DNA from 3 places in the Paenibacillus sp. NPDC058071 genome. Region 2 is predicted to be linked to each of the others. Evidence: riboswitches for the same ligand, from Rfam matches in the RefSeq annotation. Region 2 holds a riboswitch; each other region holds the start of a gene.

The links. A riboswitch is a leader RNA that binds a small molecule or an ion and turns the genes downstream of it on or off. The one in region 2 is predicted to bind cobalamin.
Region 1: it holds a riboswitch for cobalamin, as region 2 does, so the genes downstream of both, ACFVTB_RS16190 (ABC transporter substrate-binding protein) here and ACFVTB_RS20710 (DUF4430 domain-containing protein) in region 2, are expected to answer to the same signal.
Region 3: it holds a riboswitch for cobalamin, as region 2 does, so the genes downstream of both, ACFVTB_RS15410 (S-layer homology domain-containing protein) here and ACFVTB_RS20710 (DUF4430 domain-containing protein) in region 2, are expected to answer to the same signal.

The regions. Positions count from the first base shown of each region.
Region 1 covers NZ_JBHVSK010000009.1:86,396-96,822, forward strand. The annotation lists gene ACFVTB_RS16185 (FecCD family ABC transporter permease) at 1-956, opposite strand, end outside; gene ACFVTB_RS16190 (ABC transporter substrate-binding protein) at 958-1,944, opposite strand; cobalamin riboswitch at 2,085-2,286, opposite strand; gene ACFVTB_RS16195 (heavy metal translocating P-type ATPase) at 2,355-4,607, opposite strand; gene ACFVTB_RS16200 (rhodanese-like domain-containing protein) at 4,828-5,133, opposite strand; gene ACFVTB_RS16205 (DnaJ family domain-containing protein) at 5,133-5,516, opposite strand; gene ACFVTB_RS16210 (YbjQ family protein) at 5,670-5,981, opposite strand; gene ACFVTB_RS16215 (DUF3889 domain-containing protein) at 6,077-6,445, opposite strand; gene ACFVTB_RS16220 (efflux RND transporter permease subunit) at 6,802-9,945, opposite strand; gene ACFVTB_RS16225 (winged helix-turn-helix domain-containing protein) at 9,997-10,427, opposite strand, start outside.
Region 2 covers NZ_JBHVSK010000014.1:43,884-54,310, reverse strand. The annotation lists gene ACFVTB_RS20730 (YcnI family copper-binding membrane protein) at 1-410, shown strand, start outside; gene ACFVTB_RS20725 (ABC transporter substrate-binding protein) at 463-1,542, shown strand; gene ACFVTB_RS20720 (ABC transporter permease) at 1,581-2,363, shown strand; gene ACFVTB_RS20715 (ABC transporter substrate-binding protein) at 2,401-3,369, shown strand; cobalamin riboswitch at 4,118-4,313, shown strand; gene ACFVTB_RS20710 (DUF4430 domain-containing protein) at 4,443-10,052, shown strand; gene ACFVTB_RS20705 (DUF4430 domain-containing protein) at 10,120-10,427, shown strand, end outside.
Region 3 covers NZ_JBHVSK010000008.1:182,651-193,077, forward strand. The annotation lists gene ACFVTB_RS15410 (S-layer homology domain-containing protein) at 1-2,985, opposite strand, end outside; cobalamin riboswitch at 3,134-3,319, opposite strand; gene ACFVTB_RS15415 (hypothetical protein) at 3,560-3,787, shown strand; gene ACFVTB_RS15420 (alpha/beta fold hydrolase) at 3,818-4,642, shown strand; gene ACFVTB_RS15425 (AzlD domain-containing protein) at 4,727-5,050, opposite strand; gene ACFVTB_RS15430 (AzlC family ABC transporter permease) at 5,041-5,775, opposite strand; gene ACFVTB_RS15435 (TrmB family transcriptional regulator) at 5,858-6,667, opposite strand; gene ACFVTB_RS15440 (tellurite resistance TerB family protein) at 6,869-7,315, shown strand; gene ACFVTB_RS15445 (hypothetical protein) at 7,418-7,981, opposite strand; gene ACFVTB_RS15450 (toxic anion resistance protein) at 8,319-9,413, opposite strand; gene ACFVTB_RS15455 (hypothetical protein) at 9,496-10,182, opposite strand.

The DNA.
Region 1 (10,427 bases), on a different contig from region 2:
CCAAGCGGGATTTCCCGCGGACTAAGCGCGATACGAGCCAATGTATCCGCCCAGAGCAGGAATATGCCTCCTCCGACAGCTGACAGCGGCACAATAAGCCGATAATCCGGTCCGACGATCAGCCGGATCAAATGAGGGATAACGAGTCCAACAAACCCAATAACACCGGAAACGGAAACCGCCGCAGCCGTTAGCAGCGTTGAACCAATTAGGACAATCAGCTTCGTCCGCTCCACTCGAATGCCGAGATGCGCGGCATGCCGCTCACCGAACATAAATAAATTGAGCGGGTGAGCCAGCACCATAAGCAGCGGCAAACCGACCGCCAAAAACGGCAGGAGCATGTATACATGAGCCCAAGACCGCATAGCCAGTGAACCCATGAGCCAAAACAAGATTTGATTGACGACGCCCTCCGATAAGCTAACCATAAAAGAAACAAAAGCGCCGAGAAACGATTGCACGACGACGCCGGACAAAATGAGCGTCTCCAACTGCATCCCGGCTTTGCTTCGGGATAGCGCCAGCACTGCCCCAAGCGTCAGAAGCCCTGTTGCAAAGGCGACGACCGGAATCGTCCAAAAGCCGATCAGCGCTTGAAACCCGAACAGAATTAAAAAGGCGGCTCCGACCGAGCTGCCGGAAGCGACCCCTAGCGTGTACGGATCGGCAAGCGGATTGCGAAGCACTCCTTGAAAACCCGCTCCCGCCAGCGACAGGCAGGCGCCCACCAAAATGGCCAGCAGCACGCGGGATAAACGGACCTGCGTAACGATCGCCACTTCGCTCTCGCTCCACGAACCTGCGCTTTGGTCGAGCCACGGAAGCTGATGCAGCAGTATGCCCCATACGTCTTTAATGGAAATGCCTGCCGAGCCGATCGACAGGCTGGCAACAACGGAAACAGCAAGAAGGAGCAGACTTGCTGCTCCATAAGTGAGTAAACGGCTTTTCATTTTAAGAGAACAGATCCGGGTGGATTGTCTTCGCCAGCTCCAGCAGGCCGTCAGCCAATCTCGGACCTACGCGTACGAGCGGATCCTCGGCAACTGCAAACAGCTGTTTGTTCTTGATCGCATCGATTGCATCCCAGCCCGGTCTTTGGGCAAATGCGGCGGCAATCGGATTCGGGTCTTCTTTCAAGTCCGGGTAAATGATCAGTTGAGGATTTTGTTTAACGACTTCTTCTGCGCTTACCTCAAACCAGCCGGGCTGAGCTGCCGAAATGTTCGTTCCGCCGGCAATCGTCAGCAGTTCGTTGAGGAAGGTGCCTGAGCCGACGGTCCAGCCCGGCGAAAATTCAAGATATACCGGCTTCTTCGCAGCATCCTTGACCGCGTCCTGCACTTGCTGCTTGACGTCCTTCATATGCTGCGCCACCGTTTCCGCTTCCTTTTCCTTGCCTACGATGCGGCCAATTGTCGTGATCTTGTCCGCAGTCGCGTCATAGGTCGTCGGATCGGTTGCGTAAACGGCGATCTTCAACTCACGAAGCTTCGTCACCGCCTCCGCATTCATCGAGGAGGAAGCAAGCACCAAATCCGGCGTCAATGCGACAACCGCCTCAATGTTCGTCGTCATGTCGCCGATTTGCGGTTTCGAAGCCGCTTCCGGCGGATAATTGCTGAATGCGTCGACTCCCGCCACCTGCTCGCCCGCTCCGATCGCATACATCACTTCCGTTTCGCTAGGCGCTAATGTAACCACCTTGCTCGGCGCCTGTTCAAACGTAATCTCCGTGCCGGTGTCATCCTTAACCGTAAGCGGATATGCCGACTGCTGCGATTGTTCCTGCTGCTGCGGCTGCTGTCCTTGCCCATTCGACCCATTGCCGCCGTTCGATCCCGAACCGTTTCCGCAGGCCGCAACGACCATCAGCATAGCGACCAAGAGCAGCGCCGCTAATCCCCTCCATCGTTTGTGTGCGTTTTTCATTCCTTGCATCAAATTAACACATCTCCTCTCCTTAATTAAAAAAGCATTTCCGGCATCAAAAGTGCCGGAAATGCTGAAAGTCCCGCCGCCATTGTGCGCGCGGCGGACGGACTGGCCATCCCAACACCATCCCAAGTCCTCGTAGGATAAAGCGTTATGCGAAGCAGGCAGGTCTCCTGACTCGAAGCCGTCGACGGCGTCTTCCCGGGAGCGGCAGCGCCCAGTGACATTCAACCGTCGATATCGCCAGTGGGAATGCGGGCGACGCTTCTTACAGTGGCGGGTCCGTGCCGGATTTTCACCGGACTTCCCTATTAAGCCAAACGGCTGCCTGCGATTGCAGCATCCGAACGGCGCCTGATCGATCAAACCTATACGTTTATATCGTAGTTACTATACCAAAATCTTTGAACCTTTGTCTATCGCGCTTCCACTCCGAACACTGCCCGGCGAAGTCTAGGTCCAAGCCGGAAGGCGTTGCCGACGACGGAGACGGAGCTGAACGCCATCGCCGTACCCGCCATCCATGGCTCCAGCATGCCGATTGCCGCGAAAGGGATGATCAGCGCGTTATAGAGGAACGCGAACGTCAAATTCTGCTTCACGTTGCGCACTGTCATCCGGCTAATGGCAAACGCCTCGGGGATCGCCGTCATCCGCGGCTGCAGCAGCGTAATGTGTCCAGCAGTCAAAGCTGCGTCCGTCCCGTCGCCCATCGCAAGACCCGCGTCGGCCGCCGCCAGCGCGGGAGCGTCGTTCCAACCGTCCCCTGCCATGCCGATTCGCTTACCTTCCGCGCGCAGACGATGAACAAGCTCCAGCTTGTCTTCCGGCAGCATACCTGCAAATACGCGGCTTCTATCGATGCCTGCCGCATCGGCGGCCGTGTTCGCCGGGGAACGATGATCGCCCGTCGTCAGCAACACATCGACGCCTTGCAAGGCGAGCTGGCGTACGGCTTGACGGGCGTACGGCTTGATCGTGTCCGAGAATGAAATGACGCCGATGACAATGCCTTCGTCGGCCGCGTAAAGCACCGTTTCGCCGACGCTTTCCCGCTCGCTGACAAATGCCTTAATTCCGTCGTCATTTATTGTCCATTGCCGGTCACGGACAAAGGAAGCGTTGCCTACGCCAATTGTTCGACGTTCGACGAAAGCCTCTACCCCTTTGCCGGTCGTATACGCGAAACGCTCCGCCTTCGGAAGCACCAAGCCGCTCTTAGCTGCCTCAGCCACAATTGCTTTTCCAAGCGGATGCGTCGATTCCGTTTCTACAGCAGCCGCCAGCTTAAGCAGTGTTGACCGGCTGCATCCGGCTGCATAGCTGCGGCTCATCCGCGGCTTGCCTTCCGTCAGCGTCCCCGTTTTGTCGAGCAGCAGCGTATCCATTTGCGCGAGCCGCTCCAGCGCGCCGGCCTCCTTCACTACGATACCCCGTTTGGCCAGGCGGCCGGATGCGATCACAAGCGAGATCGGCGTAGCCAGTCCCAAAGCGCACGGACATGCGGCCAGTACGACAGCGACGGCGCAGCGGAACGCCTGCTCCCACCCGCCTCTGTCTATAAAGGCGATCCATACAACGAATGTCGCGGCGGACAGCAGCAGCATAGCGGGAACGAACCAGGACGAAACAGCGTCGACCTGTCGCTGGATCGCCGATTTCGAGCGCTGCGCCTGCCGGACGAGCTCGCTGATGCGGCTCAGCATCGTTTCATGGCCGGCCGCTTCCGTCCGGATACGGAGACGGCCGCTCTCCATCCTCGTCCCCGCCCATACTTTATCGCCCGCCCGTTTCGCGACGGGTAAGCTTTCTCCGGTAAGCAGCGACTCGTCGATTTCCGCTTCGCCGCTTGCGACAACGCCGTCGACCGGAATCATCTCTCCTTGCCCGGCTTGCGCATAATCGCCGGCGCGAACGAATGCTGTTTTCACTTCCATCGTCTCGCCTGCCCGCTCGACGATAACGGTGTCTGTTCGCAGCTTGCCGTAACCGGAAGCGTCGTTTTGCGCTCTCGCAGCAGCAGCGGCCTCGATGTACTTGCCTAACAATACAGCTGTAATAACGACGGCGGACGTTTCGAAATAAAGCGGCAGCTCATGCGCGTTCGCCCCTGCCCGACCGGCGGTAAAAACAAGATAATGACTGTAAAAGTAAGCGGCGGACGTTCCAACGGCCACTAAGACGTCCATGTTTGCCGATCTCGCCCGCAGCGCTTGATAAGCACCGAAATAAAACGGCATTCCGATCACGAATTGAATAAATGTCGCCAATCCAAGCTGCAGCCAAACGTTGGCGAGTGCGGCGGGAAGAGTCACTTCGCCCAGCCACGAGAAGTGCTGCAGCATCGCGCCAAGCAGCGGCAGCGTCAATACGGCAGAGACAATCAGCCTTGTCAGCAATGACCGCCGCTCCTTGGCAAATGCTGCCTGCGCCGCTTCCGGAACGGACGCGGCAAAGCCGATTTGCTTGATTTTAGCGGCAATTTGCACTGGCTGCACAGCTTCCGGATTATATTGAATCCATGCGGTTCTGGCCGAGTAACTAACGGCTACCGCTTGAACGCCCTCCATTCTTCCAACCGATTTCTCGATTCTCGCGGCGCACGCCGTACAGCTCATTCCTTGCACGGAGAAATCGATCGTGATGCCGTTCGTCTCGTACTCCACCATTCCGACAGCCCTCCCGTCCGCAAAACGATTCTGCCACTATTTATATGTCGGACAGGCGGACCTCATGAATATAGGGCTCAAAACCGAAATCAGTGCTTGCCTTGAAGGGAGGGAAAGCGCTGCGGGCAGAGGGTTCTTCCGATCGCCATCTATATCGAGCAGGCAGGCAAAAAAAAAAGACGAACGGATCGGCTTTCGCCCCGTTCGTCCCGCAGCCGGTTTAGCCGAGCGCCACTTCGCCCTGCCAAGCCAGCATGCCGCCGGTCATATTCGTCACGTTATAGCCTTGCGCTTCCAAGAAATCGCACGCTTTTCCGCTGCGGTTGCCGCTCCGGCAAACCATAATGAGCGGCGCATTCTTATCCAGCTCTTCGTACCGTTCTGCAAGCTCGGATAGCGGAAGGCTGACCGCTTCTTTAATATGACCGGATTCCCATTCATCGATTTCACGTACGTCGATTAAATGAAGCTTTTCGCTGTTTTTCAAACGGGATTCCACTTCTTCCGGCGTTATCAATTGTGCCATTATAATTCCACTCCTTCTAATTTCTTCGTAATTTGCGATTCATATTGCCTAAACGCCGAAGTATGCCCCCAGCCTCTCTCCTCCGTCAGCATCCGGTAACGCAGCTGTTTCTCGCTCAGCCTATGCCGCAGCTTTGTGCGCTCTCCATCGTCCGTACACAGAGCGATCAGGTCCCGCAGCCCGATAATCTCCTTCGAAAGCTGCATCTCCTCTGGCACCGCCCCGGCATTGCGAAGCAGCTTGTAACCGAGCCGCAGATCTTCCGGAACATGCGACATATCTTCCAGCTGCAGCGGTTTTCCTTTACCCTCCAGCTCGTCGAACTCGCCTCTGGACATCGCTTCCCGAATCCGTTGTTCCGCTATAATCGCCGCCCACTCCATTAAGCCTCGCTCCTTCCTCCGGTAACGTTCCATTTCCCTTCAATTGTACCGTTTCGATACAATCGATGTAAAGCGTTCGCAAGAGAGAGGGACAGCGCAACATAAAGCCCCCGGCCGATAGAGCCGGGGGCTTTATAGAAAGATCAGCTTCACTTAAATCCGAACGGCAGTGCCGCTTACCGTTACCATCAGCATGCCGTCGCGGATCACTTCGTAATCAAGATCGATCGCGACGATGGCATTGGCGCCCAATCTCGACGCTTGCTGTTTCATTTCTTCAATCGCTACGTCTCTTGCTTCCTTTAGCTTGCTTTCATACGCGCCTGATCTGCCGCCGACAATATCAGTTATCGATGCCAAAAAATCGCGAACGATATTCGCCCCCATGATCGTTTCTCCCGTAACAATGCCGATATAATCCATAATAGGACGTCCTTCAATGGTTGGCGTCGTCGTAATAAGCATGATTCCCATCTCCCATTCTTATAAATTGCAGCTTGATTAATCGCGGTCAACCGCTATTCATTTCAATATTTTTACAAACCGCCGCTTTATGCATCTTACCCTGTTATTTCATCAAAAGCAATCGATTCAAACTCATCCGAGCCTGTTGCCACCGAAATCCGGACGCGGACGCCGAATTCACGTCCATCCTTGCGCAGCCACAGCTTAAATCGCTCCTCAAACGTACCGGAGTTTAACGGATATTTGCCTTCGTATTTATAATCAACAATATCGGCCTGATAACGTCCTGCCGTTTCCTTCATAGCCAGCCGGCCCCAACGGGCGTACTCGGGCTCGAGCGCGCTCCCCATAGCCGGCGTCGATACCGGAGGTTCCGCAAGCTCCATTATCGATGCGCTGGAAAGTCCCGTTCCTGCATGAAATAGCAATATTGCTGTGATAATTGCTGTCGCCATTCGTTCCATGATCGATCGCCGCCTTTTTCCGTATTGAGAATAGGGTAGCCCTCGACAGGCGGCGTTATTCGGCCTGTAAGGAAGCAGAGTTCATGCGGCATAAGGAGCGCATACATCATAAGAGCTTCGTTCGCAGTCACCTGTTCTTCCTTCTTTAAGCCTTAAACCGATCTTCGGATCGGCGGATGCTTCAATTCGCATTTATAGCTCATCCCTCCCGCAGCCATAAGCTTCTTCCTGTTGCAGACGGCTGCATATAGAAAAAAGTTGCATCGACAAAAAGGGAAAGAAAAGAACCCGCACCGTACGCTTCTCGCGCAACGGTTGCGGGTTCTTTCGCTTTATTTGCCTAGTGGTCCTTTGCCTTATTGCTCAGCAACAGCCGGTTTTTTCTTACGGTTCAAAAATTCATAGACGACAGGCACGATAATCAGCGTAAGCAGCGTTGAGCTGATCAAGCCGCCGATTACGGTAATCGCCATCCCTTTCGAGATCAAACCGCCTGACTCGAACCCGAGTGCCAGCGGCAGCAGAGCGCCAATTGTGGCGATCGCCGTCATCAAAATCGGCCGCAAGCGAGTTCCGCCCGCCTCGAGCAGCGCTTCCCGTACCGATAAACCTTCGCGTTCTTTGTGAATAACGCGGTCGATCAGCACGATTGCGTTCGTGACGACGATACCGATCAGCATCAGTCCGCCCATCATCGCCGTCACGCTAAGCGTTTCTCCGGCAATCCACAAACCGACGAACGCGCCGATTACGGTGAATGGCAGCGAGAACAGAATTGCGAACGGCGTCAATCCGCCTCCAAATGTAATGACTAGGACGAGATAAACGATCGCTACGGCAGCGAGCATCGCTAATCCGAGCTGCTTAAACGATTCGTTCATTTGCTCGGTTACGCCGCCCATTTCGATATCCATGCCGGACGGCACGTCCATCTCGTCGATCATCGTTTGCAGCTTCGTCGAAACTGCGCTAACGTTTGCAGCAGTCACATCGGCCGATACTTCCGCGTATATGCGGTCGTTTTTACGAGTAATCGTGTTCGGCGATTCGCCGACCTCGATTTTCGCTACATCCTTCAATGCAACTTCTTTGCCAAGCGGAGAAGCAAGCTTGATATTTTCCAGATCGGATTTATCTTTGTAAGCCTTCTCTTCGACTTTCACATAGACGTTCAGCTCTTGTCCGTCCTTCTCAATCTTCGTCAGCACCGGAGTTGCTCGAACAGGCGCAAGCGCCATCGCGATTTGACCGGCCGCCAGTCCATTCTGGCTCAGCTTCTCTTGATCGGCTACGATACGGTACTGTTCGAACGTTTCCGACAAGCTTGAATCGACGTTCGTCAAATCTTTATTGTCCTTCAGCTTCGTTTCCAATTCGTCAACGAGCGGCTGCAACGATTTCATATCGGGACCGTACACGAGCATCGAAACCGACGAGCCGCCCAGACCTCCACCCATAAAGTCCTGCTGCTTCCATTCGCCTTTGCCTTCAAGCTGCCGCAGCAGCTCAATCACTTTATCTTTCTCCTCGGAGAACCCTGAGAACTTGTCGTCATACGTCATATTGAACAACGCCTGCTTCGAAGCCCCTGGGCTCATCGGATTGGAGCCGCCTACCGCATACTGGATGAGCTCGAGTCCTTCGCGGCCCAACAGCTTTTTCTCGGCTTCCAGCGCCATTTTCTCAACCTGCTCGCGCGTTTCGCCCGGAGCCGGGTTGTACGTGATCATCATTGATTTTTCTTCGTCGCCCGGCAGGAAGCTCATGCCGATAACCGGAAGCAAGAAGCAGCTGCCGACCAACATGACGACGGCAATGCCGAAAGCGGTAAGCTTATGGTTCAGCGACCAGCGAAGAATCCCTTTATAACCGTTAGCCATGCGGCCCGGCTTCTCATCATGCACCTTGGCGCCCTTCTTGAGGCCGTTGCGGAACATCATATGAGCCAGCATCGGCACGACCGTAATCGCAACGACGAGCGACGCCAGCAAAGCGAATACCATCGTCAGAGCGAACGGCATGAAGATTTCACCAATCATTCCGGATACGAGCGCCAGCGGCAAGAATACGGCGATCGTTACGATTGTGGACGACATAATCGGAATAAACATTTCCTTCGTCGCGTCCAAAATCAATTCTTTGCCCTTCATCTTCTCGCCGGTTAACGACATGCGCCGGTAAATATTCTCGATAACGACGATCGAGTCGTCGATCACGCGTCCGATGGCGACTGTCATCGCACCCAGCGTCATAATGTTCAACGTAACATCCATTTGATCGAGAATAAGCAGTGCGATAAGTATCGACAGCGGAATCGATACGACCGCGATAATCGTCGAGCGAATGTTGCGCAAGAACACCAGAATAATGAAGATTGCTGCGATAGCGCCAATCAGCATTTTGCTCAACATCGTATTGACCGATTCTTCAATCGGCTCGCCTTGGTCAAACGCCGTTACCGATTCCAACCCTTTAAATTCTTTTTCCAGCTCTTTGATTTTATCTTTAACGCCATTTACGACCTCGACCGTATTGGCGTCTGCTGCCTTAACGATGGAGATGCCTACCGATGGCTTTCCGTTCGTACGCGAAATCGATTCGGACTTGTCGATGATTTTCAAGTCGGCTACTTCGCTTAGCGGCACGGTTGGCAGCTTGATGTCCTGCATCATCTCTGCAGGCAGCTGCGGCGCCTGTCCTTGACCCGCTCCTGCCCCAGGTCCAGCGGCAGCGCCGCCCGCACCCGGCATGCCTTGCGGCGTATAAGGGATTTGCAAGTTGTTCAAATCTTGCTCAGTCACGACGTTGCCGTCGACCATAACCGTTTTTTCTGTCTCGCCGAATTCGAAAATACCGAGCGGTACCGAAATGGCATTGCCTTGAATGAGGCCTTTAACAGTATCCTCGGTCAAACCGTATTTGGCCATTGCCTCCGGTTTGAACGTCAGCTCAGCTTGCTTGACGTTTTGACCGGAAATTTGAATGCTTGCTACGCCCGCAACCGTTTCAAGCTCCGGTACGAGATCTTGCTGCACTTGTTTTGTGAATTGCTCCGGGCTTAGGCTTTCGTTCGATACACTTAACGAGATAACCGGAAACGCGTTCAAGCTAATGCGGGATACGCTTGGATTTTGCGCGCCTTCGGGCAGTTTCATTTCGGCAAGCGACTCTTTAACCGCCGTTGTGGCGGCGTCCATATCCGTGCCGTATTCATATTCGATCACGACGGAAGACGCATTTTCAAACGAAGTCGAATTGACCGTTTTTACGCCCTCCATGCTGCGGGTGCGCTGCTCGATCGGCTTCGTAATTTTTTCCATAATCTCTTCGGGCGCTGCGCCCGGGAGAACGGTCGTCACGCTGACAATCGGCACCGTAATATCCGGCAGTGTCTCCATCTTCATATTCAAGCCGGAGTACAAGCCTGCGAACATGACGATCGCCGTAATGATCCATAACGCAAACTTGTTGTTCAGCGAAAATTTAATAATGCTCTTCAACGTTGTCCCACTCCTTTTCTCTAGTAAACCGTAAGCTGCTAGTACGACGCGCTATACTCTAAATCGGTACCCGACGCCCCAAACTGTCTCGATATATTGCGGATTCGAAGGATCATGCTCAATCTTCTCTCTCAACCGGCGAATGTGGACGGTAACGGTCGCAATATCGCCAACCGATTCCAAGCCCCAGACCCGCTCGAAAAGCTCTTCTTTGTCGAACACCCGGTTCGGATGCGTGGCGAGCAGCAGCAGCAAATCATATTCCTTTGCGGTTAGCGCTGCTTCCTGATCGTGAATCGTCACGCGACGGGAAGGCTTGTCTATCGTCAGGCCGCGGATGAATACATGATCTCCTCGATCGTTCCGGTCGCCCGTAAGCCTTTCATACCGGGATAGATGAGCCTTAACCCGAGCCACGAGCTCACTTGGGCTGAACGGCTTCGTCATATAATCGTCGGCGCCGAGCCCGAGTCCTCTTATTT
Region 2 (10,427 bases):
AAACCGAAGCGGGAGGCGGCGGAAAGACGTCCATTGTTTGGACGGCGGATGGACCGGGATTGGTCGAGGGCGAATTCGGCGAATTCAAGCTGCAGGGCAAAGTGGCGGATAACGCCAAAGAACTTGTGTGGAAGGCAGTACAGACGTATGCGGATGGATCAGTTGTCGAATGGGCGGGCGGCCGCGAGTCGGAAACGCCGTCATCGGTGACGGTGGTGTCTAAAGGAACGGGTGATGGGCATGCGGCTTCGGGGCATCATGCGCCGGCTGTAACGAGCAGCGGCGGAGCTGAGGGTGGCGTTTCGGTGAGCCTGTTTGCTGCTCCTGCTTTTTACGTCGCGTTAGCCGCGCTGGCAGCCGGACTTGTCGCGTTGTCGATTTCGCTTCGGCGCACTAAACGCGTGGCCTAAAACCTATTTTTTCGATGAGAATAATAAGTATAAAAATGAGGAGTGAAGAACCATGAAAAGCTTTAAAAAATGGAATGCCCGCTTGTCTAAAACGGCCGCCGTGCTGGCGCTGACCGTTGCTCTGTCCGCTTGCGGAGGTTCTCCTAATACCGGCAAAGGAGACGTTGCTTCAGGCTCCGGCCAATCAGGCTCGGAGAAGGCGGAGGTCGTCGAATTCAAGTACCCGGATAACCCGGGCTTCGATCTTGTTTATTTGGCTGACCAGCTCGGCTATTTTGACGGCACGAACACAAAGCCGAAATACGTCGGCAAAGTGGCGGCCCCGCAAATTATTCCGCTCGTTGGCACCGGCGACATAGATTTCGGCTCGCGGATGGTGCCGCTCGTCATCTCGGCCATTGCCAGCGGCGCGGATATTAAAGTCGTTTCCGCAGGCGGCAAAACGCTGGAGGAAGCGCCGCATATGAAATATTTTGTGCGCAATGACGGCAGTATCAAGGAGCCTAAGGATCTCGAAGGAAAGACGATCGGCTTCAACAGCTTTGGCGCTTGCGCCGAGTTCGTCTCGAAGAAGTGGTTTAAAGAGCATGGCGTCGATATAAGCAAAATTAATTTCCTTGTCGTTCCCGACGACAAGCAAGAGCAAACGCTGGAGCAGGGCGGCATCGATCTTGCGATCATTCATGCGCCATTCTCGGGCAAAGCGCAAGCGAACGAGAAACTGCTGAAGCTTTGGAGCGATTACGATCTCGACGGCGGTCTCGGCGGCATGGCGCCGTACAGCGTAAACGGCAAGTTTGCGAAGGAGCACCCGGAAGCGGTCAAAGATTTCGTAACGGCGATCGCCAAAACGGCTAACTGGGTTAACGACAATCCGGAAGAAGCGAAGGAGATCATTGCGAAAAGAATCGGCATCGATGTGAAATATGTCGACCGTTTCGCCTATGTCGACGATTTGATCATAACGGAGGAGCCAATCCAATACTACATCGACATTTTGGAGGAGTACGATAAAATCCCGAAAGGCAAAGTGACGGTCAAGGATGTTTACACCAACCAGTTCAACGAGTTTGCAGCGCCGAAGTCAGCGCATGCGGATAACACCAAAGACGGCGACGGCTCGGCCGCATAAGACAGGCACGCCGTTTGTAGGAGAGGAGAAGCGATTGTATGAACAAGGTTACCGGATGGACGAAAAAAGCGGTTGACCGCAGTCTGGCTATTCTATTGTTTTTTGTCGTCTGGGAGCTGCTGCCCCGGCTCGGCATCGTGAACCCCGCTTATTTAAGCCCGCCGTCGGACGTCGTTGTCGCGATCGGCAAGCTGATCGGCACCGGCGAGTTGTGGAAGCACGTGGCGGCCAGTCTGCAGCGTTCTTTGAGCGGCTTGCTGCTGGCGATTGTCTCAGGTACGCTGCTTGGCTTGCTGCTCGGCTGGTTCAAACGGTTCGAAGCGATTCTCGATCCGCTGCTGCAGCTGGCCCGGCAAGTATCGGCATTTGCGCTGTTTCCCGTATTTATTTTGTTTCTCGGCATCGGCGAGTCTTCGAAAACGGCTATTATTTTCTGGGCCTCATTCTGGCCGATCTTGCTCAATACAGTGAGCGGCGTTAAGCATGTCGAGAAGCTGCTGATTGATTCCGCCCGGTCGATGGGCGGCTCGCAATGGTTTCTGTTTTTCCGCGTCATCTTGCCAGCGGCAGCTCCAAGCATTTTTACCGGCATTCGTCTTGGGGGCGCATACTGCATCACGGCGCTCGTCGCAGCGGAAATGATCGGCTCATCGGCGGGACTCGGGTTTTATATTTTGAATTCCCAAGAAATCTTCCAAATTCCAGCGATGTATGCCGGCATTATTTTGCTCGCTATTCTAGGCCTCCTGCTCAATTACGTCCTTGCGTTGATCGAATCACGGTTTACGCGCTGGCGGAAAGGGCTGTCCAATAACGGTTGACGGCATGAGCGATACACGGAAGCGGAGGATAGGGCTGTTGTTGCCGATTTTATCGCTTTTGCTTGCCGCTATGCTTGTCTTGCAGAGCTGCGGGAAGGAAACCGCAGATTCTACCGCAGCTGTTGTCCGTCAATCGGCGGAGCCGGGCAAACTGAGGATCGGTTACAGCGGCAACAGCGCCTTAATTGGGCTGAAAGCTCGCGGCAGTCTGGAGCAAAAGCTGGCGGCGGCGCCGGCAGGCAAGGAGGTTGCCGTCGAATGGCGAGCCTTTCCCGACGAAGCGTCGCTGTTCCGGGCGGCGGAGGAGGGCCGCGTCGATATCGGCGCGGTCGGCGGCGCCGTTCCCGCGTTTCTGCACAGGGACGCAGCGCCGCTCGTCTACCTGGCTGTGGAGCCGGCCAACCCGGCGGCTTATGCAATCGTGACGCCTCTTGACTCGGATATTTTCGAGCTTGCCGATTTGAAAGGAAGGCGCGTTGCCTATGCTCCTTTTACGAATGAGCATGCTCTGCTGCTCACGGCGCTGGAGACGGCCGGTTTGAAGTCTTCGGACGTGAAGGGCGAGCAGATCGTACCTGCTGATATCTACAGCTCCATCTCGGCGAGGAAAGCAGATGTCTGGGTTGTCGGTGAGCCTGAGTTGAGCCGGATCGAAGCACTCGGCATCCGTGTCGTAGCGGACGGATCGATTGCTCCATCGCAACGCGATATTTACTTGACGACTCCTGAAAGCTTAGAAGGTCGGGAGGAGCTGTTCGCGTTGGCTCTGGACGAAATAAGCGCATACGACGATTGGGTGGGAGAGCAATTTCACGATGCAGCAGAACTGTTGTTTCTGCAAACCGGTATTTTGCATGCCGAGTGGCTCGCTTCCTTCGAGCGCAAGCCGTACGGCACGGCCCCTTTGCTTGAAGGGATCGTAAAGCAGGAGCAGGCGGCGGCGAACGAGATTGCGAGACTTGGAGGAAGAAAGCACGCAGTCGATATTGGAAGCTTTATTCGTTGAATTATTACAATCCAAGTGTAATTGTCAACGAATGGACGTTTGCTCGGAGCTTCTGCCTGTTTGTCTGTCTGTCTGTCTGTCTGTCTGTCTGTCTGTCTGTCTGTCTGTCTGTCTGGGCGGGCTCTGGGTTTTGATGCCATACTTTCAGGGGCAGTCTCAAAAGGGAAGCACGGAACGAGAAATCCTCCATAAAGCAAGTAAACATCCTGTCTCGCGTTTTATGTGGGGCGGGATGTTTATTTAGGGACAATAGTAAACGCAAAATTTCTTAAATCAGACTAGCTTTGATCGGACTGACCTGATTCATAACTCGTTCGGTTGCACCCACGAGCTGGAATAACTGCCTATCAGCATTTATTGCTTCAATTTTGACTGAATGAAGGGTAGATAACTGCTTTTTTGCAGTTATTCCAAGCCCACTTCTGACATTTGCGTTCATACCTCGGTCAATAACTGCCTTTTAGCATTTATTTGCTCCGTTTGGATTGGAAGAGTGAAAAATAACTGCCTTTTTGCAGTTAATCTTTTGAGAAAGTGAGATTTCGTAATAATCGTGCCAGCTTTACGTGCAGTGGCGGACAAGCTACGACTGTTTTTTTCAAAATGGTATAACATACTTTTGAGCCGGCCTGAACTCATCGAGCGCTGGAAGCTGTACGGTGCGCGGTCTGCTTGAAAATCGGGGCGACACACAGTTTTCGCATGACAAACGACCCTATATCCGGTATGATGAGCAATGACATTTAATAGAATATAAGTAGGAACAGGTGCCGACGATGCCGTTTCATAACATCGGTTCGGTTAAAAGGGAAGCGGGTGAAAATCCCGCGCGGTCCCGCCGCTGTAAAAGAAGAGTCCTTGTCAGAAATGCCACTGGGAAACCGGGAAGGCTGCAAGGGCGATGACGCTTGAGCCAGAAGACCTGCCTGTTTCCGAATACCATCATTCTACGAGCGATAGGAGGGTGTTTATTGGCATGCGCGCGCTTATTAAAGCCGCCCGTTCAACTAAACCTGTCGATTTCGATCGAGAGGTTTTTATTTTTTTTAGTTATAGGAAAGGGAGTTTAAGAGATGATTAAAAAACGTTTGCTATCTTGGCTGCTGATTGTAGCCGTCTTCATGTCTTTATTTTCAACTAATTTATCCGTATCGTTCGCCAACGCGGGCAGCGGGGCTCCAGAAGGATACGTCACCGTTTCGGTAGAGAAATTCACGCTGGGGCAAGGGTACATACAGGAACCGATTAAGGTTCCTTATTTTGCAGATGACAACGGAGCCTCAATTATTACTAGAGTGCTTGGCGCAGGCAATTACAAAAACACAGGAACAATCGATAGTGCTTTTTATTTATCGAGAGTAAAGGATTCAGACGGTACGCCGACGATTCCTCCTTTTATTCTTGATTTATTTAGCAATTACGGAGAGGTCTTAGGTAATAAAAATGACAGCGATTGGCTGGGTGAATTCGACTATACAAGCATGTCCGGTTGGGTGTACACCGTAAACCATGAGTTCGTCCCTTATGGATTCTCTGACTATATACCGGCAAATGGCGACGTTATTCGGACTCAGTTTACAGTCATTGGCTGGGGAGAGGATATTGGCAGTCCTTGGGGCAGCATTCAGCTTTCCGATAAAAGCGGGCTGACAGCGGCAGTTGCAGAAATAAACAGCTCGCCGGATAAAGCCGCGTTGCTGTCTCATACGGCCGTAAATGCGGCCTATGCTAACGCTTATAACGTATTAAAGGAACACGGTAACTCGCAAAGCGCAGTAGACGACGCGTTAGCAGCACTCCGCGGCGCCTTGGCGATAGCAGCCGATACGGAAGCGCCTGTTATCGCAGTTGACGGTCTAGTTCACAACGCTAAGGTAACGTCGGCTGATTTGAATTTTGGCGTCACCGCAACCGATAATGTGAGCGGAACCGTTGCCGTTGCAGTAACGCTGAACGGCCAGCCATTGACGGCTGCTAACGGTCGTTATAGCGCGCAACTGACTTCTGGAGATAACTTTATTTCGGTAACGGCCGTTGACGATGCCGGCAACCGAGCGGAGCAAACGTTTCGGGTCGTATATGAGGTAAAGCAGCTGACAGCAGTCGAGCAGCATTTGGCGGACAGTCTGAATTATCTTGTAAGAACGGTACCGAATCCGAAATTTGGATCAATCGGCGGGGAATGGGCGGTACTCTCGCTGGCTAGAGCAGGATACCCAGTTCCAGCAGGCTACTATGAGAAGTACTACGATAATATTGGTTTGTCGGTTGAGACGCTGATGAGCAAAAATGGCGGGAAGCTAGATCCAACCAAAGGAACGGAACATTCTCGTTTGATCGTGGCGCTTGCTTCAATCGGCAAAAATATCCACGATGTTGCAGGCTACGATATCAGCAATGCGCTTGGCGATTATAATTACGTAATTAAGCAAGGAATAAACGGTCCGGTCTGGGCATTGATCTCTCTGAACACACGAGACTACACTTTCCCAATCAATCCGGGCGCTGCCGTGCAGGCCAGCAGAGAAGCCTATATTTCTCGTATTTTAGAACTCGAGGTAAAAAAAGATACAGTCAATGCGGGAGGCTGGGGATTCAGTGTAATAAATCCCGATGTGGATTTGACGGGAATGACGATCCAATCGCTCGCTCCATACTACAACAGCAATGCACAGGTAAAAGCTGCAGTAGATCGCGCATTAGTGTGGCTGGAAAATACCTACCAAACAAAAGGTTATACCAGCAGCGAGAGTACCGCTCAAGTGATTGTCGCCTTAACGGCGCTCGGAATTAATCCTCACACCGATTCGAGATTCGTAAAGAACGGCAACTCGCTTATTGACGATTTGATGAAATATGCTGTACCGCAAGGCGGATTCAAACATGATTTAACTAGAGCAATTGATGGAATGGCTACCGAACAAGGAACGTATGCGCTTGTTGCATACGACCGTTTCTTGAAAGGTAAGACGTCGCTGTACAATATGTCCGATGTGACGGATTGGCCGACACCAACGCCAACGCCAACACCAACACCAACACCAACACCAACGCCAACACCGACACCGACGCCGACACCTGATCCGTCGGGGAAACATTATGTGAAGCTTTCGGTCGATAAGCTATCGATTGGGAAGGGCTATGTTGTTCCTACGCTGCGCGTCGAGTTGAAGCAAAGCGATACAGCATGGAGTTTATTGAAGCGTGTCCTGGACGAGAGTCAGATCACTTATCAAGAAACATCCTCCAATCAACATTCGTATTTGAAATCTATCGATGGCGACGGCGAATTTGATCATGGGCCGAATAGCGGATGGATGTATAGCTTGAATGGAATCTTCCCTGCAAGCAGTGCAGACCTGCAAGTGTTAAAAGACGGGGATGTTTTGCAGTGGCGCTATACGAAAGATTTTGGCAAAGATATCGGCAGTGATGACGATAGCGTCACGCTGCTTCCAGGCAACGATACGCAAGTCGTTATCCCTAACGACGGTCGTGCGTATCGTATTCCGCTGACGGCGTCGACAGATACAGGCAAAACATTAGGTATAGAAATACCGGCTAACTACCCGGAAACAGTATTTGTCGATCTGCTCCAAGGTACGGAAGTGCCTGGTATTGAGGCGTCAAAAGGCAGTACAACGGCTTTCATCCCGCAAGGGACAAAAATAACGGCAGGAAGCGGAAGCTCCATCGAGCTGCTGTCGAACGTCGTGATCGATTCTGTTCTTTCTGCGAAAATAGCGGCTATTGTTCCTCAACAAAAAGAGCTTCAAAGCGTCCTGCTCGCTTTCGCGATGGGAAGCGAGAATCGCGTGCAGTTCAGCGAATTCGTGACGCTTAAGTTTACAGGAATGAGCGGTAAAGACGCAGCCTACGTAGAGAACGGCGCAGCACATTCAATTGCGAAATTTGCGAGCGACGCAGCCGGCCGGGCGAGCGGCAACAGCGAATATGCCTATGACGACGGCAATGACCTGATCGTCAAAACGAACCATTTTACCGATTATATCGTCTACTTGGCAAATACCAAGGCAACACCAACGCCTACACCGTCACCGACGCCGGCAACGGGGACGAATCAATTCGTTTCATACTCTATCGACAAGAAAACGATTAATAAAGGGTACGTGCTGTCTCCTACTCAAGTGGAAATACGGGATGGAGACACGGTCTGGATGATACTAAAACGTATCTTGGACGAAAAGAAGATCGCTTTCGACTACTCCTTTAGCGAAGAATATAATAGCGTCTACATCAAATCCATCGCTGGTGACGGAGAGTTTGACCACGGTTCCGGCAGCGGATGGATGTATAACGTAAACGGCAAATATCCAGGTTTCGGCGCAAGCTTGTACACGCTGAAGGATGGCGACAAAGTCGAATGGCGTTATACGACGGATCTAGGGGTAGACTTAGGCGTCGATCCGAGCGGCTGGGAAACGCCAGGCCAAGATATTGCAACCAACCCTGGGGACAAAAACCCAGTCATTACGGTGCCAAAAGAAACGAAGAGCGACTACGTTCTCAACGCAACGAAGGATCTTGCCGACAAAGAAAGCGTGACGATCCAAATTCCTTCCGAAGTGAAGGCGAAAGTAGTTGTTAACGTGAAAGATGTAGCGGGGGCACTACCACAGCTCAATATTGTAAAAGGCAGCTTGTCTGCTTCCTTTGCTAAAGGGACAGCATTGAAATCCGGTCCGACCGGGCTGGAGTTCTTCACGGCTTTGGACCTGAAGGACGAGAAGCTTCAAGCGCAAATTAAAGCATCGCTTGCGAATAAAACTGAGCTGAAAGCCGTCAACCAATCGTTTGTTCTCGGCAATTCAGCCTCACCGGCAGTTCTGAGCGAGCCAATCACCGTTATGATAAATGGCGGGAAAGGCCAGCTTCCAGGCATCGTACTGAACGGCACGTTCACGCCGATCAAAATTTACGATTCCGAGGAGCAGGGCGCTAAAGCAGTGAAAGACAGCGATAAGCAAATTTATGCTTACGTTAAAGACAATCACTTGATGATTCGCACGAACTACTTGGGCGCAATCGTGACCTATACGGTGAATGAAGCGAAACAGCCGATCCGCTATTCGGATGCCGCTTCGATCTCGGCATGGGCGCAAGCCTCTATCGACCGGGCGTCCGAGCTCGGATTCGTCCAAGGCAGTGAGGGCAAATTTAAGCCAAAATCGTCCGTAACGAGAGCCGAGTTTGCTAAAATGCTGACGTCGGTATTGAATATTTCGACGACCGGCCAGACTGCGAGCTATGCGGACGTTGCATCCGGCGATTGGTACTATCCTTACGTCAATGCCGTTTCCAGCGCAGGCTACATGAAAGGCTACAACGGAAAGTTCGATCCGAACGCCGGCATTACTCGCGAGCAGATGGCTTCGACGATTTCCAGAGCGCTTCATCTGCAAGCCAATCAGCCTAACGAGCCGCTGCTCGATATGGGCGCGGTTTCGGCCTGGGCGAAAGCGGACGTTGCGTCAATTGTCGCCTCGCAGCTGATGCAGGGCGATCAGAATCGTTTCCGTCCGCAAGGTACGGTAACGAGAGAGATGGCGGCTGTCGTAGCGATGCGGGCTTACGATTTCGGGCAGGGGAACACTCCTGCCCCAACAGCGACGCCAACGCCATCACCAACACCGTCGTCGACACCATCGCCGACACCGACACCAACAGCGGCGCCAACGCAATCATCATCGCCGACGCCAGCGCCGATTGACGCTAAGCATGCGGAGGCTCAATCGCAGATTAAGAAAACAACGGCTTTCCTTCAATCAGCCGTTTCGAATCCGGTGATCGCGAGCGTTGGCGGCGAATGGACGGTCTTCGGACTCGCTCGTTCGGGAGCGAGTGTTCCGACGGCCTATTGGAACAAGTACTACAGCAACGTCGAGAAAGAGCTCAAGGAAAAGCAAGGAAAGCTGCATCATGTGAAATATACCGAGTACGACCGGGTTATTCTTGCGCTTACAGCGATCGGCAAAGAAGTCGACAATGTTGCTGGCTATAATCTGACGGAGCCGCTGGCCGATTTCGATACGGTAATCAAGCAAGGAATTAATGGTCCGATCTTTGCGCTTATTGCGCTGGACAGCAAATCGTACGACATTCCGGCTGCGAAAGCCGGCGTTAAAACGCAAACGACAAGAGAACGGCTGATCGACTTTATTTTGAACCGCGAAGTTGAAGGAGGCGGCTGGGCGCTGGGCGAGAAGCCGACGGCAGCCGATCCGGACGTTACGGCAATGGCGATCCAGTCTTTTGCACCCTACTACGGAAAGAACGAGAAAGTAAAAGCAGCAGTGGATCGCGGCCTTGCTTGGCTTTCCAAAGTACAAAAAACGGATGGCGGGTACGTAAGTGGCGGGGCTGCCAACTCCGAAAGCTCAGCGCAGGTTGTCGTCGCCTTGACGAGTCTCGGCATCGATCCGCATACGGACGCTAGGTTCGTGAAAAATGGCCGCTCGGTCATCGACGCGCTCCTTAGCTACGCTTCCGATAAAGGCGGCTTCTATCACATTCTCTCTGGAGGATCGGACAACGGCGGAGCCAAACCGGGCGAGGTCGATTTGATGGCGACGGATCAAGCGCTATACGCTTTGGTTGCTTACGATCGGTTCAAAAGCGGGAAAACCAGACTTTATGATATAACAGACGTCGTCAAGCAGTAGAATAGAGCGCAAAGCAAGGGTGGAAAGCTGCCCTTGCTTTGCTGTTTTCATGAAGAAAGGAGACGACATGAGTAAAATAAATAAAAAATGGCTGGCAGCCGTCGTTATTGCAGCCGTCCTGGCCATTGCTTTTTTCTGGGGCGGAAATAACGGGAAACCTTCTCAGCCGCCGGCAGGAGATGGAACGCCAGTCGCCGCAGTGTCGGATACGCCGCAGCCAACAGGAGATGCGGCTTCTGCCGCGTCGGAGACTCCGCCTGCCGTTTCCGAAAAGGAACCAGAAGCAGACATAGAAACGACTACACCGCCTTCTGAAACTCCGTCACCGTCTCCAAGCGACGATGGTTCGGCCAACGATCCAACTGATGATCCGGG
Region 3 (10,427 bases), on a different contig from region 2:
GTCCGCTTCCTTAACAATGACGATCCTCGGAAGAATGCTGTAGTACCCTTCTCGACTGTCCGCTGTAAAATTAGGGTTAGCTCCTACTAGCGGATCAATATTATGATGATCCCCAACAGGACTGCCGAAGCCACTCACCTTAATATGGCCGCCTTTAAGACTATAGCCGCCTTTTAAATCCGCCGGCACTTGGAATTCCACACTATTGGCCTGCGTCGTAATGTTGTATTGTCTCGAAAGACCCGTAATCCATGTCTCGTTCGGCCCAGGAAAGTTAAGCTGCGCCGCAAAATTATAAATACCCGATAATTTGTTGGCCGGGAACGATAACCCATCCAGAGTAACTTTGACTCGATCGCCAGGACCAGCCTCTTCTCCTTGACGAGTCAAGTTTTGGATCGTTACGGTCAGCGGCCTAGCCGTCATGACCTGATATTCGGCCAGCCCCGCTTTTTCGACCTTGACGATGTTGCGGCCTTCGGTCAGAAACACGCTGAATGAGCCGTTAGGATTCGCAGTCACATTATTGGAAGAGAATGTGCCGTCTCCATAGGATGCCGTTCCGGCCGCATGATTGATTTCAGGACGAAGGACGCTGACTGTGCTGCCTGCGGAAGGAGTAAACGTATACGTTGCTCCCTGCTCCGTGTTCAGGAAGTAGACGCTATCGATGTCCGCATCGAATGCGCCATTCTGAAGGTTCATAATTTTCTTGCCTTGTTGATCTTGGTTAGCCTTCTGATTGCGGACCTTGTTGCTCTCGATGCCGGTGGCAATACCGGTTTCACCTTGACCTACTGTGACAACAAACAAACCGACATTTTCCGGCCATATTGCACTATAAGGTTCATTTCCATTTGAACTGTTTACCTTAATAGCATCGTAAGACACTTTAACAACGGCCGTTCCGTTTGCTTTCGCACGGATCGTTGCATAGCCGCCGGGCTCACCTTCGGCAATATCAATAATGTTTTGGCCTGTTACAATTTCATAATGAAAATCCGGTTCGAAAAAGTAATTACCGGTTATTGAAGTGATCGTCTGCCAGCTGCGCATGCTTAAAAGCTTGAACTCGCTCCCCGGCGCCGCCAGCTTCAAATGATTTTGTTCATTCAGATTAAGATAGATATTGCCTTCCGTAGAGGTTCCACGGTTTAAAATGGAGTGAGGAGAAACCAAATTTAATTGTGCTTCCGTAATCTCCATTGCTGCATTCGCAGCGTTCGCTATGAACGTCCCTACATTGGTCAGCTTACCGTCTTGATTGACCCGGTAGTTATATTCCACATTATTTGATAATTTGTAGCGATACACTTTTTTGCCGCCCTGTATCGTCGTTTCAACAGGCTCGGTTTTTTCAAATGCAATAAAGTGCTTGAGTTTACGGCCAATGATAAGCTTTGCTTCTTCAGGTACTGTAAATGTAATCGCACGCGCTAATGGAATCGCTGTGGAAATATTTTGTGCCGTAGCAGCTAACGTAACCGTAACGCTGCTGCTTGCTGTATTATATCCCTCGAGATCACGTGCTCTAGTCGGCTCAAAAGAATAAAAATACGTGTTGCCTGTAAGAACAAGGACTGGATACTCGCCCGCAGCCGTCTTCGTTCCCCAAATGAGGGACGTATCGCTTGGGCTATTTTGACCTACTTTTACCGTGTAGTCTGTATCAACGTTCCATCCCGCATTACTTGCTTTAAAGTTCAATTGACGGAATTCAAAGGCTTGACTAGGCTGCGTCGTAATCGTTAACTTGCCGCCGCCAATCGAATTTCCGCTAGCGTCAAGTCCTTTGTAGCGATAGTCGCCGGCTGGCAGAGAGGCTTGATATACTTTATAGGTGCCTGATTGGCCTGTACCAATATCGACGAGCTGATTTTTGGCATTATAAAGCTCTAACGAAGCCGCTTTTGGCGCAACGGTAAACGTGATGCTATATTTCGTCTCTACTTCCTGCAGGCCTTGTTTTATCGCTTGGTTAAAGGCCGCTTGGGCTTGCTCGAGCGCCAATACTTTAGCGTCTATTCCATCCTGCGTTGCAGTCGAGTCAGCGATGAGCTGCTGAGCCGATACAATCAGTTGGACGAATGCATCAAGCTCCGCTTGAACAACCCAATATTCCGTTGTGCTGACATCCGATCCGTCTACGCTTACTTTTACAGAAGTCTTGGCTAACTCGGCCAATTGAATAGCGGCTGCCAATTCAGCCGTGTTCAGCTGAGCAGTTTCACCAAGCGCTTCAGTCAAATCACTCAGCGCAGCGTCAACCGCAGATTGACCGCTTTCCATATTCGTGAGCGTATGGTAAGCATTCTCGTACGCCGCTCGAACTTCTGCATCCGCAAGAATGGTTGCTTTATCTGCGCTGCTATTAATCTCCGCTACTTTCTCTGTTAATGCATCCTTATTGGCAGGAGAAATAAGCGTACCGCCATTCCCTATGTCCTCCCCATACCCATAAACCGTATACTGCCAACGGACGACATCGCCGTTATTAAGATCGACGTCCGACGCTCCGACACTCGGGAAGGAATGATTGACCGCGAAGTTCCATCCCGACTGGTAGTAGTAATCGAATTCGCCTAACCAATCTTCATCCGCTCGATCGTCTACATTTGCCGCTCCTCCGAGCGCTTGCAGGATGTAAGCAGGAAATTTGGCCTCTCCCGCACCGGGGTCATATACGCTAGATAAGTAAAAGCCGCTATCTACGGTGCCTGAATGGTCATAGTTATCTTCTCCTAGAAGCTCTGAAATAACAGCTGCCGCATTGTCCCCTTCATGAATAGGAACACGAACTGGCTCAACGACATAACCTTGCCCCAATGTAAATTTCTCAACCGCTACCGTCACATATCCTTTGACAGCATTGGCTCCCGATTGGCCCCCTGCCGCCATTGCGGCGGTTGGGCTGAACAACGAAACTAGCATTAATAGCGTTAAGCCTAATGCTATGCTTTTTTTCCATGCTTTTTGCAGTAACATGATCCGTCTCCTTCAAATAGATTTATGATGTAAAACAAAAAAAACACCTATCACTATTATGTGAAAGGTGTTTGACAAACGGGCATACGGACATACCCATGCCTGAATAAGGCACAGCTAAACATCTCTCCTTTCATCCTCGTGAAATCGTAGAATAAAGTAAATGGCACGTATCCTGGCTTTGCTTCATCGTATAGCTAACTCCTTCCCGTATTGAACATACAGTGGAAACACGTTAACCTACTCGGCGTTACAGTGGCGGGACCGCGTCAGAATTGCACTGATCTTCCATTTTAAGCTGTGTAAACACAGCACCATTTACCTATATATGAAGTTGTAGTTGGATGGCCACTATATATATAGATTCTACCGTTAACAGCATGAACTATAAGTCCTACTAATGGATCGCCCATTGAAGAATAACCCATTTCGATATGGAGTGCAATCGTTAGTTGGCCAGAAAAAGTGAATATTGCGTTTGTAAGGAGATACGAAGATTTTAGCTGGCGATTGAATAAGGTAGCATTAATTGACTGTCCAATAAATATATGGAATTATACAGGAGGGTGATTACATGGAGAAATTAATAGATAGCAAAAACTCAGAGCTTATACGTACTAAAGGAGGCTCCCGAAAAGGGGCAGGCCGCAAGCCAATAGGCGTTACTCGAAAAATATCGCTGACCTTGCCGCAATCATTATGGGAAGAAATCGATCGTTGCTGTCATAGGGGCGATCACTCCGTTTCCGAGGTACTGCGATCCATTATTGAAGACAACCTGCATAATGCCGATCTTTTGTAGATTCAGTAAGTGTAGAGGAGGCTCGAGCTAATGATTCAGGATTATATTGACGTATCAGGCGGACGAATTTTTTATACCGTTTCAGGAAGTGGCGATCCTCTTATTCTGATTCATGGAAATTTCAATGATCATCAAATCTGGAATGAGCAGGTTGACTCTCTTGCCGCACAGTATAAAGTCATTCGCTATGATTTACGAGGATACGGCCTTTCCAGTACGCCAACCGCTCCCTTCTCCAATGTCGATGATTTAAAAGCTTTGGTTGATTCCTTGAAGCTGCAAAACGTTACTTTAGTTGGTTCATCGCTGGGCGGCAGCGTTGCCGTGAACTTCACTCTCGCTTATCCCGGGCTGGTTAACGCTCTTATTCTAGTTTCCCCCTCGATCAATGGCCGTTCTTATCCTATGAAAATGATGTGGGAGGGAATTAGGAATTTTATTAATACCCGTCTGAAGGGTCGCGAAAAAGCGATTGAAGCATTCATTGCGAATCCGTTCTGGCAATACTTTTTTCCTTCCGCAGGAAAAGATGAGGCTCGTAATAAAGTGCTCCATAATGTTCGAAACAGCAGCAACTTCTGTCGCTTCTCTCCAAATCTCTCTACCGTTATTAAACCTTATGCCTTCAACCGACTCCAAGAGATTAACATCCCAATCCTTACTATTATCTCGGATCAAGATCATCCGTTTAACATAACAACAGCAGAGTCCTTGCATGCGAAAATGAACCGATCCTTCAAGACGATGATGCAAGGCTGCGGACATCTTCCTTTTATTGAGGAGCCGCAGCTATTTAATCAGCATATTCTTGATTTTCTCGGCTCAAAACCGAAATCAGTGCATGACTTGAAGTGAGAGGGAGCGCTACGGGTCAGAGGGTTCTTCCGATCGCCATTAAGCCTGATTCCTTAGGGGAGACCGTCGACGACATTCTCCTTATTAAATGAAGTACCGTAAAGCCATGATCGAAATCATACCTGTAATCACTGTTCCGAGCAAGCTTTTTGTTTTAATCGCGACGAGAACCGTGGGGATCGCTGCCAGTAGCTCGATATTGTTTAACAGGGAAAACTGCCCTTTCTGCACGAATAGCTCCTGTCCGACCAATGCCGCCATTACAGATATCGGCACATAGTCCAGCCAGCGAATGGCCCACTCCGGAAGTTCCATCCGGCTCAAAACGATAAGAGGCACTACCCGAGGCAGAAATGTCAGCAAGGCAGCTCCGACAATCATCAAAAAGACATCCCATCTTACTTCCATTTATCAATCACCATCCCAATCGTAGCAGCGACTACCGTAGCCACAATAACCCCCACATGCCCCGGGTAAATAACCGCTATGCCTACTGCAATAACTATCGCACATACCGCTACAATAACATCGATTTTCACCTTTTTACGACTGACAATCGCCAGAATTAACAGACCGATAAACATAGCAGCCAGCGCAAAATCCAGTCCGAACTTCTCAGGCTCTGAAATCCATTGTCCAAAATAGGCGCCTGCAATATTGGCGACAATCCAATTGAGGTACGCGGTCAGATTCAAGCCGTGCATCCATTTTTCATGGATTTGTTTTTTTCTTGCTGCTTCATTAATGGCAACGCCAAAGGTTTCATCCGTCAAAAGCGAGCCTATCAGCATATTTTTAAACGGGGTAAGGTGGCGAAAATAGGGTGACAGTGCCGCACTGAGCAAAATATGCCGTAAATTCACAAAAAATATCGTAACCATAATCGCCGTTGCCGAACTCCCTGCGACAATCATTCCGGCAAAAATAAACTGCCCAGAGCCTGCATACAGCAATACACTCAGAAGGATAATCTCCATAATGCTGAGACCCGCCGTCTTTTCCAAAACACCCGCTGCGAAACCAATGCTTAAATACCCCAGCAACGTTGGAATACAATCCTTCACGCCCTGCAAAAAGCTGCCTTCGTCTCTTGGAGTCGCAGATGATGTTGCCTGTAGCCCTTCTTGACTCACTCTCTTTCCTCTTCTCCACTTTTTCTATATAGATGTTAGATGTATAACGACTATGAAAATAAGAAAGAAAATACGGTTCACGCTACATGAACCGTTTTCCTGTTACCACTTGATAGAGATCCGGTTTGTTTCTCCAAAGCGCTTCTACCTTTTCTGGCCCAAGCACCTTGGTTACCTCGGCAAACATAATGTCATGGCGAATGTATTCGATGGCTACGAGGACAAGCGCCGGGTCCTGGGTTTTGACGGCCCAAGCAACTTGATTGGGTCCGAAGTTTGCGATCAACACTTCTTCTTTATCCCGCGCCACGATGGTCAGATGACCGCCCAATCGCTCCTCCGCCACTTCTGGAGCCATATAATCGTGATGATAGGTGATCCCCACCTGCGTTTCTGCTTTTCCGAACAGCACAGAAAAAACAGAAATGCCTTCGTTCACACGACGATCTATCCGCTCCTTGATAAACCCAACCTGCGGCTCCCAAACGGATAACCAGAGCTCTTCCTTGGCTCCCTCGATCATCTCGTTGATTTCCATCAGCACGTGCTCGTCGCTGCTGATTCGCCTGATAACATCCACTTCTTGCTCGCTTTCCAGTGCGCTCAGCTTCTTCTCTAAGTAATCAAAAGATTGCTCAAAGTTGCTGCGCAGTCTCCCGATCAAGTCCTTAGCCGGCAACGGCGCATACGTGACCGGCTCTGAAGGTACGGTATGAACCGCCCCTTTGTCGAGCAGCTTGCCGATCACTTCATAAATCATGGAACGCGGTACGCCGGAGCGTTTGCTGATTTCGTAGCCTGTAATTGGAGAGTTCTTCAACAAGCTGATGTAGGCTTTGCATTCGTATTGAGAAAAACCGAGCTTTTGCAGCTCTTTATAGATATCTTCCATAAGGACCTCATAGTAGTTAGTCTTATACTTACTATAAAATGCTGTGCTTGTGGTGTCAAGCTTCCCCTTACTTGCAGTCAAACGCTGTTTCGGTTTTGTTCAACAAAAACAGACAGACTTCAGCAAAATTTGCTAATTGGTACCAGAAGAAACTACAATAGAGTTATAGCATTATAATGATTAATTAGGAGGTTGCTAGAAATGAGCTCATTTTCCACATGGCTGCAAAGCACCAAGCAAGGACTAAACGATCAGGTGAAGAAATTTAAAAATAAAGACTTTCTGGATGCGGTCGTTGCAGGCTGCGCAATCGTAGCAGGCGCCGACGGTTCCATCGACTCTGCTGAGAAACAAAAAATGGCCGGCTATATCAGCCGCAGCGAAGAGCTAAAAGTATTTGAAATGAGCGACGTCATTAACCGCTTTAATCATTACGTAGGCAACATCGAATTTGACGGCATGATCGGTAAGCAAGAAGCGTTGAAGGCAATTGCCAAATTTCGCAGTAAACCGGAAATCGGCCGCGTAATCGTCGGCGTGTGCAGTGCCATTGGCGCAGCAGACGGTGATTTCGATTTGCAGGAGCAGGCTGCTGTTCGCGACATCTGCAACACATTGGGTCTTAACCCAGGCGAGTTCAACCTATAATAAAGCAAAGCTAAAGAACCTCCAAAGCCGCAGAAAACTGGGCATTGGAGGTTCTTTTCTTTTCGTGAAATACATCCTATTCTAAATCAAACCTTGGCGCCTTTATCCGATGCCAAGTAGTTTTGTTTTCGCTTCTCCGTAGAACTTGACGATCTGCTGTATCTTCTGAAACTCCGGATCAGCTGGCCCCAGTTCAGCCATGAACATCCGGTGTAAAATTTGATTGTACACCTGTTGACGCGTTTCTATGAGTTCAATCTCGATTCGAATCAAATCTTCCAGTTCATTCTCTTGAATCAGCCGATCAATATCTATAGATGGAGCCGGAGGGAACGGCTCATCATCCCATAAGCGTCCCGAGCGGCGGTCCAACCGCGGATGCGGCAGCTCCTCATATTCGACTTCCTGTTGTGCAAGCGAAATCGAGGTACTCAGCTCCGATAGGATAATTCCCTCTTTCGCCAGCATCACCTGAAACGGCCGATGCTGAAGCAGATCGGCAATGACCAGCCTGCTCATATCTCTGTTGCGAATAAGGGAGGCATCGAAGGGATGGAGGACCCATTGCTGGTCGCGATAGAACAGATCGAAAGTAAACCATTCTCCGCCATATACATAGCGAATGTTAATATTGGACTCTGAAATGATTTCATAGGTAAACTCCAAATGATTACCTCCGATCAGCTAGTATAATGTAATTCAATTATACCAAATCAGAGGCAATCACAACTAGTCTCTTCCAAAAACGTTCGGTGGATCCAGGATGGCTTCTGCTCTTTCAGAACTGGCAACGACAATTAAAATGACGAGCAGCGCTGCAAGGACAATTCCGCTTATCATAGCCTGATCACCTCTTTTTTCTTTAAGGCTATGCCGCCTGGTTTGCTTTTATGAGCATTTTATGAGCAATATCCTCGCTTTTCCTTATGTTTTGACACACCCAGAGCACAAAAAAAACGAGCCCTTCAGGGCTCGTCCATTTCTAAAGAAGCGGTATAAATAATTACTCTAAAAAGCCTCTGGCTGCCGCTCTCGGAAGCTCAGCCGCAGCCGCTCCAGAGCCCGCTTGGATGCCCAAGCGCTGGCCAACCTGCTGATTGATCTGCGTCATTTTCTCCGTCTGTTGCGAAACGGTTTGAATAATTTGACGGTTTGAGTTCTCGTATTTGTCCATTGCCGAGAACAAATCCGACATTGCCCGTTCAACCAGCTCCATGCTCATCGCCGGCTTGGTCAAAGCTTGATTGGCCTTATCGCTCGTTTCATTCAGCAAACGCGCATTCTCGGCGAATTGATTGCCCAGCATCTCGTTCGTTGAATTCACGGCATCAATCGCTTTCATCTGATCATCAATCGCACTCGCAATCAAGACCGAAACCGACATCAGATGCTGTGTCTTGTCAATGGAGCTGTCCAGCGCATCCATCAGCTTGTCATTGGTGTCATTAATAATATCGGTTGCTGCAATCGCCTGTTGATAGAGCATAATCATTTCGGTATTCGTTTGAAGCTTGGTTACGACCTTCCGAAGGCCACGCTCTAAATACGTTTTTCGGTAATCATTCTCGGGCTTTGCAATCTCGTCCTCGAACAATTTTTTGAGACGATTGCCATATTCAACGAGCAGCTGCAAATCATAAACATTATCCAAGCTGCTGCGCTTTAAGTTACGCATGTGTATAACATTCTCTTCCAGATTATCACGGCCGTCACGCAGCGATTTTACGATAACCTGTACGTTCGTTTTCGCCGATTGATATTTATAAATGTAGTTTTTCATCGGCGCTTTCCGCATCAGCTTCTGCACGAGCGTCAATTGCTTGCTTCTGCTCAAATCCTCAACCTCGCTGCGCAGCTTAAGCATATTGGTTGCGACTTCGGAGCGTTTACCGGACATAAGATCGGCCAGAGGTCTCTCTAGCATGGTAAGCGTCTGCCCAGAGCGCTCCAGCGTCTTTTGTCCTTTTCTCGTAATCTCATCCATCAGCGTGTCCAGATTCATTGCATCTGTAGTCGCTACCTTCTGCATCGTGCTTTGTACTTCTTGCTCCAGCTTCTGAAGATCTTCGTTTTTAATCTGTACGAGCTGTTGTGACATGGTTCATTTCCCCTTTCGATGGTTGATAACATGATATATGAGTTTTTTATGTGATAACTAGTTCATTTGCCTGACGGCAGCTTTAATCAGTCAGACGATAACGCTGTTGGATTAATTCTGCTTTCGTGTGCAGCTCCATAAGGTCCTTCTGCTCAATGGTCTGCGTATAGAAAGTAAGCTTGGAATTAATATCCTTAATGCCGTCGAGCAAAATCCTCCTGTTCTTGCTCTTCGCCTCGCCGCTCAGCCTGATAAAAGGATTAATGGTCGAATTTAGATCTTTTCTTACTAAACGTACGATATTATAGTTGATGCTTTCATCGCCCAATGCCACTAAATCCGGAATGATCCGGTTAAGGCGGGAAAGCAAGGCCAGCGTTTTTTGAACGATTTCATCGTCCAGATTGTTCTTCTCGCCTTCGAGCAACACCATATCCTCAATAATGCCAATATATTCTAACGCAGATGCAAGCTCGGGATCCTGAATCGTCGGATGGGGTGCAGCTGAAGCTTCAACTTGTGCCGCCGAGCCTTGTGCTGAAGGCAGCCCTGTTGATGATTGCGTGGGCACATGATCTGTTCGCTGCTGCTGTGGCTCAATGGCGTCAGGATGAATCTCCCGCCTGCCGCGCTGCTTTATTGAGAGTGCAATAAGCAAACCAACCGCAGGTATGGCAATCGCGATATAGGGAGATGAAACCCAATAAACGATTAGCGCTGCTACATAACTGACAGTCGCTATGCCTAAGCTTTTTTTCATATTATTCAATGCTGCACCTCCGTTATAAGCTTGCTAATCCTGATATTTATGCTAGTTTCTCTATTCCAATTATCTCGTTTTTGGTATGCGTAAGTCAATTTTTAAAACAACAAAAATACAGACAACACCATTTCTCGCTATTATTAGACAACGCCATCGGCTAAAAACCGAAATCAGTGCTTGACTTGAACTGAGGCGAAGCGCTGCGGGTCAGAGGGTTCTTCGCTGCTCTCTCCTTTTCCGCAAATTTCTCC